One region of the Bradyrhizobium arachidis genome, then DNA from elsewhere that is predicted to be linked to it. Evidence: predicted binding sites of a transcription regulator. Region 1 holds the regulator's gene; the other holds the start of a gene.
The links. Region 1 encodes PhoB, which activates phosphate uptake and scavenging genes when phosphate is short. Its sites were predicted from a motif close to TGTCATNNANCTGTCAT; they were not measured.

Region 1 (7,893 bases):
AAAACGAAACGTGCCGCCTTTTAAGGGCGGCACGTGCGACTATCTTATGCCTGGTGAGACGGGTGTCAATGCCGCCCGAAAGCCCCGGGAAACGCTGAATCCGTAGTCTTGCGGTGCCGATTTTGCGGGATTTTCACCACGGAACATGTGGAAGCGAGTCGGCGGACTCTTGCGCGCGAGTCACGCCATATTGTAGCGTTTGGACTGTCAGATACGACATCTCGTGCAGCAGTTCTGATCCCAAGAGTCCTCATGTACCGGCGTAAACGTTCGGGCGCATCCTGCGTGCCCGGCGAGCCTTAAGGGATTCTGGCGGCACGGGTTTTTCAAGGCTTAGGCATTCGCTGTGAGGCCCCAGGATGGCTGGCCGGCAGCGAGGGAAAGGGTGCAATGACGGTTTTGACCTGGTCCGATGATCGCGTCGAGCAGCTGAAGAAGCTCTGGGAGGCCGGACTTTCGGCCAGCCAGATCGCGGCCGAGCTCGGCAATGTGACCCGCAATGCCGTGATCGGCAAAGTGCACAGGCTCGGCCTGTCCGGCCGCGCCAAGAGCCCCTCATCGGCAGCGCCCCGGCCGCGCAAGGCCCGCCCCGCGCAGCACATGATGCGCGTGAGCCGTCCGATCTCGCGCGGCAACACCGCACTGGCGCAGGCCTTCGAGGTCGAGGTGGAGGCCGAGCCGGTCACCTACGATAACGTGGTGCCGATGAGCCAGCGGCTGTCGCTGCTGGAGCTGAACGAGGCGACCTGCCACTGGCCGGTCGGCGATCCCTCGAGTCCGGATTTCTTCTTCTGCGGCGGCAAGGCGCTTTCCGGCCTGCCCTATTGCGCGCAGCACTCGCGCGTCGCCTACCAGCCGGCGGCGGATCGTCGCCGTGCGCCGGCAAAGCCCGGCACGCGCTGAACGCTGCTTCAAACGACATCGTCCCGGCACGCGGCCGGGACGACCCGTGACATAAAAAAGCGCGCCACTTGGCGCGCTTTTATTTTGCTCGCTTGCAATCGTTCTTACGTCTGCTCCGCCTTCGCAAAGCGGTCGTCGAGCGCGTAGCCGGCGCCGCGGACAGTGCGGATCGGGTCCTGCTCACGACCGAGATTGAGCAGCTTGCGCAGGCGGCCGATATGCACGTCGACGGTGCGTTCGTCGATGTAGATGTCACGGCCCCAGACGCTGTCGAGCAGCTGCTCGCGCGAGAACACGCGGCCCGGATGCTCGAGGAAGAACTCCAGCAGGCGATATTCGGTCGGGCCGAGATCGATCGGCCGGCCCGAGCGCGCGACGCGGCGCTTGTCGCGGTCGAGCTCGATGTCGCCATAGGCGAGCACGGTGGCGAGCCGCTCCGGGCTTGCGCGCCTGAGCAGGCCCTTCACGCGCGCCAGCAGCTCCGGCACCGAGAACGGCTTGACGATGTAATCGTCGGCGCCAGTCGCAAGCCCCCGCACCCGCTCGCTCTCCTCGCCGCGCGCGGTGAGCATGATGATCGGCAGCTGCTTGGTCTCCGGGCGGGTGCGCAGCCGCCGGCACAGCTCGATGCCGGAGAGGCCCGGCAGCATCCAGTCGAGCACGATCAGGTCGGGGATGTGTTCTTTGAGACGGGTGTCGGCGTCGTCGCCGCGCATCACCGTCTCGACGTCATAGCCGTCGCCTTCGAGGTTGTAGCGAAGCAGCTCGGTGAGAGCTTCCTCGTCTTCAACCACCATAATGCGTGCGCCCATGGTGTCGTCGCTCCTTGACTCTTCAGCTATTCGGGACCGTTGTGGCAAAGGTCGTCATGTCACCCTTCGGCCGCTTGTCGGTGATCGCCTGGCCCTCGATCATGTAGAACACGGTCTCGGCGATGTTGGTGGCATGGTCACCGATGCGCTCGATGTTCTTGGCGCAGAACATCAGGTGGATGCAGAACGAGATGTTGCGCGGATCCTCCATCATGTAGGTGAGGAGCTCGCGGAACAGCGAGGTGCAGATGGCGTCGACTTCCTCGTCGCCCTTCCACACCGCCATCGCCGCCGGCAGGTCGTGCGCGGCGTAGGCGTCCAGCACCGACTTGACCTGCTGCTGCACGAGGTCGGTCATGTGCTCGAGGCCGCGGAACAGCTTGAGCGGATGGAAGTCCGTCTCCAGCGCCGCGACGCGCTTGCCCATGTTCTTGGCGAGGTCGCCGATGCGCTCGAGATCGGTCGCGACGCGCATCGCGCCGACGATTTCGCGCAGGTCCACCGCCATCGGCTGGCGACGGGCGATGGTGAGAACGGCGCGCTCCTCGATCTTCTTCTGGAGCGCGTCGATCTCGGCGTCGGTCGCGACCACGCGCTGGCCGAGCGCGACGTCGCGGCGGATCAGCGCGTCGACGGAATCGACTATCATGCGCTCAGCGAGGCCGCCCATCTCGGCGACCAGGCGCGTGAGCTCCTGGAGGTCGGTGTCGAAGGCCTTTGCGGTATGTTCAGAACCCATATCCCGTCTCCTCAGCCGAACCGGCCGGTGATGTAATCCTGCGTCCGCCGATCGCTCGGCGACGTGAAGATCTTGCTGGTGTCGTCGAACTCGATCAGCTCGCCAAGATACATGAAGGCGGTCTTGTCAGAGACGCGGGCCGCCTGCTGCATATTGTGGGTGACGATCGCGATGGTGTAGTTCTCGGACAGCTCCTGGATCAACTCCTCGACCTTGGCGGTCGAGATCGGGTCCAGTGCCGAGCAGGGCTCGTCGAACAGGATCACCTCGGGCCGCACCGCGACGGTGCGGGCGATGCAGAGGCGCTGCTGCTGGCCGCCCGAGAGCGACAGGCCGGACGCGTTGAGCTTGTCCTTGACCTCGTTCCAGAGGGCGCCACCGCGCAGCGCCTTCTCGACGCGGTCGTCCATCTCGGACTTCGATATCTTCTCGTAGAGGCGGATGCCGAACGCGATGTTCTCGTAGATCGTCATCGGGAACGGCGTCGGCTTCTGGAACACCATGCCAACGCGGGCGCGCAGCAGGTTGAGGTCCAGCTTGGGGTCGAGGATGTTGGTCTGGTCGAGCATCAACTGACCGGTGACGCGCTGGCCCGGATAGAGGTCGTACATCCGGTTGAAGATGCGCAGCAGGGTCGACTTGCCGCAGCCCGACGGGCCGATGAACGCCGTGACGCGGTTGGTGCCGAGCGTCAGGTTGATGTTCTTCAGCGCGTGATGCTCGCCGTAATAGAAGTTGAGGTTGCGCACCGTCACCTTGGCCGGGGCATCGGGTAGCGGCTGCGAGCCGTGCTGAACGGGCGTACTGACGGTAACTGACATATCGCTCATTTTGCGGTCCTCTCGGCGCTCAGGATGCGCGCGCCAATGTTCAGGGCAAGCACGGTCAACGTGATCAGCAGGGCGCCGCTCCAGGCGAGCTGCTTCCAGTAGGCGTAGGGGCTCTGCACGAAGTTGTTGATGGTCACCGGCAGGTTGGCCATCGTCTTGTTCAGGCTCAGGCTGAAGAACTGGTTCGACAGCGCGGTGAAGAGCAGCGGCGCGGTCTCGCCGGCGACGCGGGCGGTGGCCAGCATCACGCCGGTGATGAGGCCCGAGCGCGCGGCGCGATAGGCGATGCGCTTGATCACCAGCGAACGCGGCAGGCCGAGCGCGGAGGCCGCCTCGCGCAATGCGTTCGGCACCAGCAGCAGCATGTCCTCAGTCGTGCGCAGCACCACCGGAATGACGATCACGGCGAGCGCGAGGCAGCCGGCGATCGCCGAGAAGCCGCGCATCGGCACCACCACAGCGCCGTAGATGAACAGGCCGATGATGATCGAGGGCGCCGACAGCAGGATGTCGTTGATGAAGCGGATCACCGAGGTCAGCTTGTCGTTGCGGCCGTACTCGGCGAGATAGGTACCGGCGAACATGCCGAGCGGCGCGCCGATGCCGACGCCGAGCACGGTCATGATCACCGAGCCGACGATGGCGTTGAGTAGGCCGCCCTCGGTCGAGCCGGGCGGCGGGGTGTTTTCGGTGAAGACCTGGAGGTTGAGCCCGGTCAGGCCGTTGTAGAACAGCGTCAGCAGGATCAGCGCGAGCCAGGTGACGCCGAAGGCGGCGGCGGCGAGGCAGAGCGCGCGGATGACGATGTCCATGCGGCGGCGGCGTGCGTAAATCGGGTTCATGTTACTTCCCCGCCTTCTTTTCGAGACGCAGCAGCATCAGGCGCGCGGCTGCGAGCACGAAGAATGTCAGCACGAACAGCAGGAGGCCGAGCAGGATCAGGCCGGACTGGTGCAGGCCGTCGCTTTCGGCGAACTCGGACGCGATCGCCGCCGAGATCGTGGTGCCCGGGGCGAAGATCGACGAGGAGATGCGGAACGAGTTGCCGATGATGAAGGTCACCGCCATGGTCTCGCCGAGCGCGCGGCCGAGCGCCAGCATGACGCCGCCGATGACGCCGACGCGGGTGTAGGGGATCACGACGCTGCGGACGACTTCCCAGGTGGTGCAGCCGACGCCGTAGGCGGCTTCCTTGAGCACCGGCGGCACCGTCTTGAACACGTCGACCGAGATCGAGGTGATGAAGGGCAGCACCATGATGGCGAGGATCAGCGAGGCGTTGAACAGGCTGAGATAGGACGGGGGACCTGCGAAGATCGCGCCAAGCACGGGGATGCCGTCGAAGATCTTGATCATGAACGGCTGGAAGGTGTTGGCCAGGAACGGGCCCAGCACGAAGAAGCCCCACATGCCGTAGATGATCGAGGGGATGCCGGCGAGCAGCTCGATCGCCATGCCGATCGGGCGGCGCGCCCATTGCGGGCAGAGCTCGGTGAGGAAGATGGCGATGCCAAGTCCAACCGGAATGGCGATCAGCATCGCGATGAACGAGGTGACGAGCGTGCCGTAGATCGGGCCGAGCGCGCCGAGCACGGGGGGATCTGCCGACGGCGCCCAGCGCTGCGTCCACAGGAACGAGAGGCCGTATTCCTTCATCGCCGGGAAGGCACCGACGATCAGCGAAACAATGATGCCGCCGAGGATCAGCAGCACGGAGATCGCGCTGAGGCGCGTGATCCAGTAGAAGGTGAGGTCACCGAGCTTGAACGCGCTCAATGCCTTGGCGCGATCATACGGTCCGGCGGCATCTACTACATTGCTCTCGACAGCCATCTCTGCCACGCCGATCCCCTGTACTGACTATACGTTTTTTTAAGTTGCTGTCGCGTGCCCCGGATGGTTCGCCATTGCGGCACCGGCCCGGAGAACGATCGTTCGCGAGAGCTCCGGACCAGCGGCGCGGCTTTCGCAGCCGCGCCGCCTTCCGGAACAGGAGAGCTTAGCTCTTGATGTCGGCCGACCAGGTCTTCTCGATCAGCTTCACGACGCTCTCGGGCATCGGGATATAGTCGAGCTCCTCGGCCGCCTTGGCGCCGTTCTTGAACGCCCAGGTGAAGAACTTGATGGCTTCCTTCGACGCCACCTTATCAGCCGGCTCCTTGTGCATCAGGATGAAGGTCGCCGCGGTGATCGGCCAGGACTTGTCGCCGGGCTGGTCGGTCAGGATGACGTAGTAGCCGGGAGCCTTGGCCCAGTCGGCGTTCGAAGCGGCCGCCTGGAAGGCTTCGACAGTCGGCTGAACCGGCTTGCCGGACTTGTTGACGAGACCGGTGTAGGTCAGCTTGTTCTGCTTGGCATAGGCGTACTCGACATAGCCGATCGAGTTCTTGGTCTGGCTGATGTTGCCCGACACGCCTTCGTTGCCCTTGGCGCCGACGCCGACCGGCCATTCGACCGCGGTGCCCTCACCGACCTTGCTCTTCCAGTCCGCGCTGGCCTTGGAGAGGTAGTTGGTGAAGTTGAAGGTGGTGCCCGAGCCGTCCGAGCGGCGGACCACGGTGATCGCGTCCGACGGCAGCTTCACGTTCGGATTGAGCTTCTTGATCGCGGCGTCGTCCCACTTGGTGATCTTGCCGAGATAGATGTTGGCGAGGGTCTCGCCGTCGAACACGAGCTCGCCGGCCTTGACGCCCTCGAGGTTGACGACGGGGACGATCGCGCCCATCACCATCGGCCACTGAACGAGGCCGTCCTTCTCGAGCTGCTCGGCCTTGAGCGGCGCGTCGCTGGCGCCGAAGGTCACGGTTTTGGCCTGAATCTGCTTGATGCCGCCGCCGGAACCGATCGACTGATAGTTCAGACCGTTGCCGGTCTCCTTCTTGTAGGCGTCAGCCCACTTCGAATAGATCGGGAACGGGAAAGTCGCGCCGGCACCCGTGATATCGGCAGCGAACGCCGCCGTCGTCGTTGCGGCGACCAAGCCAGCAGCGACGATAGTTTTGATGAAATTCATGCTGGTCTCCATACAGGGGAGCGAAGCGCCATCCGCGCCCGATCGCGCTCCCCGCGCCGCCCCTTTAGGAGCAGTCGGCTGTGCTTTTACGAAGGTTTCGTGACAGTCGGATGACACAGTCAAACGATTGAAATCGTTTAGCTTTCAGCTCTGTGTCAGGGTCTTCACCTGGGGAAAACAGGCGGTGAAGGTGGCGCCCTGCCGGGGCACGCTTTCGATCAAAAGCCGGCCGCGGTGACGGTTAAGAATATGTTTCACCAGCGATAATCCGAGCCCGGTCCCGCCCTGCGAGCGGCTGTCGCCGACATCGACCCGGTAGAACCGCTCGGTCAGGCGCGGCAGGTGCTCGGGCGCGATGCCAGGGCCGAAATCGCGTACCAGGACCCGGATTTCCTGAGTTCCATCAGTGGCTGCCGGAACCGTCAGCGACACGATGACACGTCCGCCCGAGGCGCCGTATTTGAGCGCGTTCTCGATCAAGTTCTCGAACAGGCGCAGCAGCTCCTCCCGGTCGCCGGCGATCATCACCGGGGTCTCCGGCAGATGGGTCTCGACCTCGACCTGGCGCTCCCGCGCCAGCGGTTCCAGCCCGTCGGCGACCTGGAAGATGATCGGCAGCAGGTCGACCAGGGTGTCGGGCCGCACATGCGCCGACAATTCAACGCGCGACAGCGACAGCAGGTCGTCGATCAGGCGCGCCATGCGGGTGGCCTGGTTGTGCATGATGCCGAGGAAGCGCTCGCGCGCCTTCGGATCGTCCTTGGCCTGGCCTTGCAGCGTATCGATGAAGCCGGACAGCGCGGCGAGCGGCGTGCGCAGCTCGTGGCTGGCATTGGCGACGAAGTCGGCGCGCATCTCCTCGACCCGGCGCAGCGGCGTCTGGTCGTGGAAAGTCATTAGCATGCATTTGTCGGCGCCGCCGAAGCTGGTTGGAACCGGCACCGGGGTGATGATCAGCTCCATCCAGCGGTCGACCGGGACGTGGTCGAGATAGGTGGCGCGCCGCGGCTCGGTGGTCGCGATCGACTCGCGTAGCGCTGTGATGATCTCCGGCGAGCGCAGTGCGAACTGGGCGAGCTCGTTCTTGCGCAGCGCCGGCGCGAGCTGGGCGGCTGCGGCATTGAGATGGATGACGCGGCCGGCGCGGTCGAGCAGCACCGCCGGATCGGGCATGCCGGCGACCACTGCGGCGACCGCCGCGCTTTCGACCGGGTTGACGCGGCGGGTGTCGTCGCGCGAGGCGGCATTGTCGTGCAACCGCCAGGGGATCAGCGCCGCGGCGGCGATGCAGAGGAATACGGTCGCAGCGCGCATCACCGACAATTCGCCGAGCGAGACTACCACCGACAGCGCCAGCGCTGCGGCGATCAGGATGACGGTGGAATGGCGCAGCCGGTCGGACCAGGGCTGCGCTGAGGGAGACGATGGGGCGTCGATCGCCATCGGTGCGGGCTTCTCCTATGGGCTCGGCGCAGGTCAGGCGCCGCTGTCGCTGCGCTCTCTCACATAGGCGGCTTCACGCGCCGGGCCGGGGTCGAGCTTGAGCGCCGCCTGCTGCAAACGCTTCGATCGTGCGCCGATTATAACTTCGCGAAA
Region 2 (7,893 bases), 3.9 Mb from region 1:
GCGATCAGCGCTTCGCCAGCGGCATTGCGTGCGCAGGCGTCCGCAATCATGGCCCACAAGCTCGCCGGACGGTCGCAGAACGCCGGCACCGCCCGATCGCCAAAGCGCGCCTCGAGACGCATCGGCGGGATCTGAGATTGCCACCAGTCCATCGGAATGCCTCGGCTTGTTGCTCTTGTTATCTTCCGCGCACGGACGTGCAGGCCGTGTCTTGTGCCGATCGGCTACACCCCCACGACGGGAACACCGATCACCACCGGATGGAACGCAAACGCCAGAGCCAGATAGGCAACGACGCCCACAGCAACAGCGATCAGATCGTTGGTGACGCCGCCCACCGGGATCGGCGGCCCGCCAGCGTCCTTGCGATGCTTGAGCGAAATGCGGTCATACACCGCCCAGCCCAGGAACGAGCCGAACAGGATGATGGAGCCGAGATCGCCATTGGCGAGCAGATGCGCTGCCGCCCACAGTTTGATGCCCGCCAGCATCGGATGCTTCAGCGTCGCATAAATGCGGCCGCGCAGGTAGGAGGCGACCACCAGGATGACCGCGGGCAGCATCAGCGCGAGGGTTATGTGCTTGAGCGCCTTCGGCGGATACCAGACGTCGATCCAGCCGGAGCTACGATAATGGGCAAAGCCCCAGATGATCAGCGCCAGCCCCGCAAGCGAAACGACGGAGTAAAGGAGCTTGTAGGTCCCCTCGCCCAGCCTCACGATGGCTTGCGCGCGCGCCTCGCGTTTCGTGGTGAAAACATGGGCCGCGAAAAACAGCACCAGCCCCAGGATCATGACCAGCAGACCCACGACATCCTCCCCTCGTCCAACGCCCCCGCCCATGGCGTATCATCGATTGGCCGCCGGTCGCAACTGACGCGCTATTTGCCGAGCTCCCGATTGTCGACGTAGCGGATCGCGATCGGCCGGCCCGCCAGCGCGCCGCCGAGGCCGCTGGTAAATTTCAGCGGCAGACAGGCTTTCAGCGATGAATTGATCGCGTTGAGGTAGGTCGTTCGGATGTCGGCGGGGACGCCCGCGGTCGCGTATGTCAGGCGCGGCGGGCCGATCAGGCCGCCGGCCTTGTTGAAGCTGAAGCGCACCGACATCTGCATGCCCGCCCGCGCATTATCGGAGGGCGGCAACCAGCAGCTGCGCAGCTCGGCGAAGAGGTCGCCGATCGTGTCGAGGTCGTGATCCGGCCTTTGATATTTGGCGCGATCGGCGTCGGACGGAACGCTCTCGACCGTGAGCTGGAGATTCTGGCCGTACGGATAGTCGATCTCGGGAATGCAGGGGCCGGGCTCGAGCGGGCTGCAATAAGACGGCGTACAGGGCCGGCCGTCGAGCACGCTGCACGGCTCGTGCGAAAACGGGATCGGATTGATCTGGCGCGGCCGCGCGTCGGCGGCGATCGTCGACATCGCCAGCAGGAACAGAACGAGGATGCCGCGCCACATGATGCGAGCTCGCGATGTCACACGAGTTGAAGGTGGCATTGCCTCTGACAAGGTCAAGCCTGCGGACGTTCACATGCTTGCGTTCGAGCACGCTGTCGTCGCCCGGCTTGACCGGGCGACCCAGTACGCCGTGACGGCAATGATTGAATCGATGGGCTGCGGCGTACTGGATTCCCCGCCTTCGCGGGGAATGACAGTGGGGCGTTTGGCCAGTGGCGCGCGACGGCGCCCTACCCCTTCTTCTTGACGTCCTTGACGTTGGTGAACTCGATGCCCTCGGCGCGCTCCCTGGTGTAGCCGAGATAGAACTCGTTCCGCGCCAGGTACACGGGATCGCCGTCGACATCATCGGCGATACTGGACGTGTTGGCGGCGATGAAGGTATCGAGCTTCTTGCGGTCCTCGGAGGAGACCCAGCGCGCGAGCTGGAACTCGCTGACCTCGAACTCGACCGGCAGCGAATATTCGGCTTCGAGGCGCGCCTTCAGCACATCGAGCTGCAGCGCGCCGACCACGCCGACCAGTGCCGGCGCGCCGTCGCGCGGGCGGAACACCTGGACCACGCCCTCCTCCGACATCTGCTGGAGCGCTTCCTTCAGCTTCTTCGCCTTCATGGCGTCGGTGAGCCGCACGCGGCGAACGATTTCCGGAGCGAAGCTCGGCACGCCCACGAAGTTGAAATCCTCGCCCTCGGTCAAGGTATCGCCGATGCGCAGCGTGCCGTGATTGGGAATGCCAACGACGTCGCCGGCAAAGGCCTCGTCCGCGACCGAACGGTCCTGAGCGAAGAAGAATTGCGGGCTCGACAGCGGCATGCTCTTGCCGGTGCGCACCAGCTTCGCCTTCATGCCGCGGCTGAGCTTGCCGGAACAGAGGCGCGCGAAGGCGATGCGGTCGCGGTGGTTCGGATCCATGTTGGCCTGGATCTTGAACACGAAGGCGCTCATGCGCGGATCTGTCGCCTCGACCTTGCGCTGGTCGCTGTCCTGCGCGCGCGGCTCGGGCGCGAACTTGCCGAGTCCTTCCAGGAGGTCGCCGACGCCGAAATTGCGCAGCGCGCTGCCGAAATAGACCGGCGTCAGATGGCCCTCGCGGAACGCTTCCAGCTCGAACGGCTTTGAGGCTTCCGTGACGAGCTCGAGCTCGTCCTTCACCGCGGAGGCGTCGAGATTGGCGTTGAGCTTGGCGAGTTCGGCGATCTCGATCTGCTGCGCCGCGCCAGTCTTGGCGCCGCCGCCTTCGAGCAGGCGGACGCCGCCATTGATGACGTCGTAGGTGCCAAGGAAGTCGCGGCCGCGGCCGACCGGCCAGGTCATCGGCGTGGTGTCGAGCGCCAGCGTCTTCTCGATCTCGTCGAGCAGCTCGAACACGTCGCGGCTCTCGCGGTCCATCTTGTTGATGAAGGTGATGATCGGGATGTCGCGCAACCGGCACACCTCGAACAGCTTGCGCGTGCGCGCCTCGATACCCTTGGCAGCGTCGATCACCATGACGGCGGAATCGACCGCGGTGAGCGTGCGATAGGTGTCTTCCGAAAAGTCCTCGTGGCCCGGCGTGTCCAACAGGTTGAACACGAGGCCCTCGAACTCGAAGGTCATGACCGAGGTCACGACCGAGATGCCGCGCTCGCGCTCGATCTTCATCCAGTCCGAGCGCGTGTTGCGACGCTCGCCCTTGGCCTTGACCTGGCCGGCGAGGTTGATGGCGCCGCCGAACAGAAGGAGCTTTTCGGTCAGCGTGGTCTTGCCGGCGTCAGGGTGGGAGATGATCGCAAAGGTCCGTCGTCGCGCCACTTCAGCGGCAAGCGGGGAACGGGCCGGCGATTCGGCTGAGGTGGTGGCGATGTCGGACATGGCGGGAGCGTTTGGCAGGGAAAATGGGCCTGATCAAGCCTGATTTGGTGATTGCGGAGCTCTTCGGCCAGCCCCATATCGCCATTTGGGAGGGACGGCCCTCCTTTTCACAATCAATCGCCAGCGGGGACGACCCTGCCTTGAATGGAGGGTCGTCATGGCCTGGAGCATCCTGTTCGTCGCCGGTCTTCTCGAGATCACGTGGGCGATCGGGCTGAAATACACCGAGGGTTTCACCAGGCTTGTTCCCTCCGTCGTCACGCTCGCGGCGATGGCCGGCAGCGTCATCCTGCTGGGACTTGCCCTCAAATCGCTGCCCGTCGGCACCGCCTATGCGGTCTGGACCGGGATCGGCGCGGTCGGCACCGCCACGCTCGGCATGTTCCTGTTTGGCGAGCCCGCCACCGCCTTCCGCCTCGCCAGCATCGGGCTGATCGTTGCCGGCATCGTCGGGCTGAAGCTCGTCACCTGAAGAGCTGGACCGCCCACCAGCTCAGCGCAGCGACGATCGCGGAGGCCGGGATCGTGATCACCCAGGCATAGACGATCGAGCTCGCCACGTTCCAGCGCACCGCAGAGACGCGGCGGGCCGCGCCGACGCCGACGATGGCGCCGGTGATGGTGTGGGTGGTCGAGACGGGAACGCCGAGGAAGGTCGCCATGAACAGGGTCGCGGCGCCCCCGGTCTCCGCGCAAAACCCCTGCATCGGCGTCAGCTTGGTGATGCGCAGCCCCATGGTGCGGACGATGCGCCAGCCACCCATCAGCGTGCCCAGCGCCATCGCCGCCTGGCACGACAGCACCACCCAGAACGGCACCGAGAATTCGGTGCCGAGATGGCCCTGCGAATAGAGCAGTACGGCAATGATGCCCATGGTCTTCTGCGCGTCGTTGCCGCCATGGCCGAGCGAATAGAGCGAGGCGGAGGCGAATTGCAGGATGCGGAAGGCGCGATCGACCGCGAACGGCGTCGAGCGCACCGAGAGCCAGGACACGATCGCAACCAACAACATCGCGAGAACGAAGCCGACCAACGGCGACAGCACGATCGCCAGCACCGTCTTGGAGAGACCGCTCCACACCGCCGCCGAAATCCCCGCCTTGGCCATGCCGCCCCCGACGAGGCCGCCGATCAGCGCATGCGACGAGGAGGACGGGATGCCGAGCGCCCAGGTCACGAGGTTCCAGACGATGGCGCCGATGAGAGCCGCGAAGATCACCTGGGCATCGACGATCGAGGGATCGATGATGCCGGTGCCGATGGTCTGGGCGACATGCAGGCCAAACACCATGAAGGCGATGAAATTGAAGAAGGCGGCCCAGAGCACGGCGAACTGCGGCCGCAGCACGCGGGTCGACACGATGGTCGCGATCGAATTGGCGGCGTCGTGCAGGCCGTTCAGGAAATCGAACAGCAGTGCGACGGCGATCAGTCCGACCAGGACGGGAAGACCCAACGCGGCATCCACGGCGGCCCTGCCTTACTCTTCGCGCATGATCTGAGCGGAAAACCGCTGCACACTTTTCCGGATCATGCGCTAGACCTGCTCGATGACGATGCTGTTGATCTCGTTCGCGACGTCGTCGAAGCGATCGGCCACCTTTTCGAGGTGGTCGTAGATCTCGACGCCGACGATGAAATCCATCGCGCTGCCATCGCGATGCTTGAGGAACAATTCCTTCAGCCCGATGTCGTGGAGGTCATCGACGCGCCCCTCGAGCTTCGTCAGCTCCTCCGTGATGGCGGTCAGCATCGCGACGTTCGGCCCGATCGATTGCAACAGCGGCAGTGCGCGTCCGACCAGATTGGCGCATTCGATCAGAAGCCCGCCGATCTCGCGCATCGGCGGCTCGAAGGCGCGGACCTCAAACAGCATCACCGCCTTTGCGGTCTGCTGCATCTGGTCGATGGCGTCGTCCATCGAGGTGATGAGGTTCTTGATGTCGCCGCGATCGAACGGCGTGATGAACGTGCGTCGCACCGCCGTCAGCACCTCGCGGGTAACGTTGTCGGCCTCGTTCTCGAACTGGCTGACCCGCTGGCAATAGACCGGCGTCTCCTCGCCGCCATTGAGCACGCCCTGGAGCGCAAACGCGCCCTGAATCACAGTCTGGGCATGGCGGTCGAACAGTTCGAAAAAGCGCTCTTCCCTGGGAAGCAGAGCGCGAAACCAACGCATCATGGGGTCGCTACCGGCTCGAAATGGCCCGGCCCGAACGAGCCGTCACAAAACTGTCATAGACCATTTCGACGCCGCGCGCGTGTCTTCTCACGCCCGCGGCGCCGGATCATCCACCGCTTTAGCGTACCAATGAAATTGATGCGATATCAATGATTTAGAGCGAGCGCCGGAAGTAATGGGCGATTTCGCCAATGACGCCGCGGCGGAAGGTGAGCACGCAGATCACGAAGATCGAGCCCTGAATCACTGTCACCCACTGGCCGAAGCCCGCCAGGTATTGCTGCATGGCGATGATCGCGAAGGCACCAACCACCGGGCCGAAGATGGTGCCGAGACCGCCGACCAGCGTCATCAGCACGACTTCGCCCGACATCGACCAGTGCACGTCCGTGAGCGAGGCGTTCTGGGCCACGAACACCTTCAGCGATCCGGCAAAGCCCGCCAGCGTCCCGGACAGCACGAACGCCAGGAACTTGTACTGGTCGGTGCGATAGCCGAGCGAGATCGCGCGCGGCTCGTTCTCGCGGATCGACTTCAGCACCTCGCCGAATGGCGAGTTGATGATGCGGTAGATCAGCAGGAAGCCGGCGAGGAAGCCGACCAGCACAACGTAATAGAGCACCGTCGGCTTCGACAGATCGAGCACGCCGAACATGCGTCCCTGCGGAATGCCCTGGATGCCGTCCTCACCATGGGTGAACGGCGCCTGGAGATAGATGAAGTACAAGAGCTGCGACAGCGCCAGCGTGATCATCGAGAAGTAGATGCCCTGGCGGCGGATCGAGATGTATCCGGTAATGATCGAGAGCCCGAACGCCGCCGCGATACCGACGAGGATGCCGAGCTCCGGCGGCAGCGCCCACACCTTCAGTGCATGCGCGCTGCAATACCCGGCCGTGCCCAGAAACATCGCGTGTCCGAACGACAGCAGTCCGCCGTAGCCGATCAGCAGGTTGAAGGCGCAGGCCAGCAGCGCGAAGCACAGCGCCTGCATCACGAAGAACGGATAGACCCCTGTGAAGGGCACCGACGCCAGCAGCAGCGCCATCACCACGAAGACGATCATCTCGTCGCGCACCGCGCGCGGGGTTACCGAAAGCGTGTCGTCCGTCAAGGCTGTCATCTCAGGCCGCCCTTCCCGTCAATCCCGTTGGCTTCACCAAGAGCACCAGCACCATCAGCACGAACACGACGGTGTTGGAGGCCTCGGGGTAGAAATATTTGGTCAGGCCCTCGATCACACCGAGCGCGAAGCCCGTGATGATGGAGCCCATGATCGATCCCATGCCGCCGATCACGACCACCGCGAACACCACGATGATGAGGTCGGCGCCCATCAGCGGCCGCACCTGGTTGATCGGCGCCGAAAGCACGCCGGCGAGCGCGGCAAGGCCGACGCCGAGACCGTAGGTCAGCGTGATCATGCGCGGCACGTTGATGCCGAAGGCGCGCACCAGCGTCGGATTCTCGGTGGCGGCGCGCAGGTAAGCGCCGAGCCGCGTCTTCTCGATCAGGAACCAGGTGGCCAGACACACCACCAGCGAGAAGATGACCACCCAGCCGCGATAGACGGGCAAGAACATGAAGCCGAGATTCATGCCGCCCTTGAGCTGGTCCGGAATGGCGTAAGGCAGGCCGGAGGAGCCGAAATAGTTCTGGAACACGCCCTGCACGATCAGCGCGATGCCGAAGGTCAGGAGCAGGCCGTAGAGGTGATCGAGCCCGGTCAGCCATTGCAGCATGGTCCGTTCCAGGATCATGCCGAAGATGCCGACGATGATGGGGGCCAGCAGCAAGGCCCACCAGTAATTGATGCCGCCGAGGTTGAGCAGGAAGTAGGCGACGAAGGCGCCCATCATGTAGAGCGCGCCATGGGCGAAATTGATGATGTTGAGCATGCCGAAGATCACGGCAAGCCCGAGACTGAGCAGCGCGTAGAACGAGCCGTTGATCAGTCCCACCAGTAGCTGAGCGTAAAGAGCCTGCATCGATCCCGCACCCGGTCCCTTCGGCGTTCCCCTGAAAGTCGCCCGCAGGCCATTAAGGCCTGCGGGCCGTTATCTTACTTCTTCAACAGCGCGCACTTGCTCTCGGAGAGCGGCGTGAAGGCCTGGTCGCCCGGCACCGTGCCGACGAGCTTGTAGAAGTCCCACGGTCCCTTGGATTCGGAGGGCTTCTTCACCTCGAACAGATAGGCGTTGTGGATGGTGCGGCCATTGGGCTGGATCTCGCCCTTGCCGAACAGATCGTCCTCGGTCGGCATCGACTTCATCTTCTCGACGACCTTGACGCCGTCATGCGAATTGCCGCCGAGCGCTTCCAGCGCCTTGAGGTAGTGGCGCACGCCCGCATAGACGCCCGCCTGCACCATGGTCGGCGGAGCGTTGTTCTTCATCTT

Region 2: WN72_RS21275 (DUF47 domain-containing protein) is a predicted target of PhoB. The motif match lies at 5,536-5,552, and genes of this name have one in related genera.

What each region holds. Positions count from the first base shown of each region.
Region 1 is NZ_CP030050.1:703,694-711,586, reverse strand. Features, by position in the region: gene WN72_RS03320 (GcrA family cell cycle regulator) at 391-903, shown strand; gene phoB (phosphate regulon transcriptional regulator PhoB) at 1,008-1,715, opposite strand; gene phoU (phosphate signaling complex protein PhoU) at 1,738-2,454, opposite strand; gene pstB (phosphate ABC transporter ATP-binding protein PstB) at 2,466-3,284, opposite strand; gene pstA (phosphate ABC transporter permease PstA) at 3,281-4,126, opposite strand; gene pstC (phosphate ABC transporter permease subunit PstC) at 4,128-5,117, opposite strand; gene pstS (phosphate ABC transporter substrate-binding protein PstS) at 5,284-6,297, opposite strand; gene WN72_RS03285 (ATP-binding protein) at 6,442-7,740, opposite strand; gene WN72_RS03280 (putative bifunctional lysylphosphatidylglycerol flippase/synthetase) at 7,774-7,893, opposite strand, start outside.
Region 2 is NZ_CP030050.1:4,615,501-4,623,393, reverse strand. Features, by position in the region: gene WN72_RS21305 (class I adenylate-forming enzyme family protein) at 1-152, opposite strand, end outside; gene WN72_RS21300 (NnrU family protein) at 225-809, opposite strand; gene WN72_RS21295 (hypothetical protein) at 881-1,459, opposite strand; gene WN72_RS21290 (peptide chain release factor 3) at 1,690-3,312, opposite strand; gene sugE (quaternary ammonium compound efflux SMR transporter SugE) at 3,470-3,784, shown strand; gene WN72_RS21280 (inorganic phosphate transporter) at 3,777-4,781, opposite strand; gene WN72_RS21275 (DUF47 domain-containing protein) at 4,851-5,495, opposite strand; gene WN72_RS21270 (branched-chain amino acid ABC transporter permease) at 5,650-6,618, opposite strand; gene WN72_RS21265 (branched-chain amino acid ABC transporter permease) at 6,620-7,483, opposite strand; gene WN72_RS21260 (ABC transporter substrate-binding protein) at 7,558-7,893, opposite strand, start outside.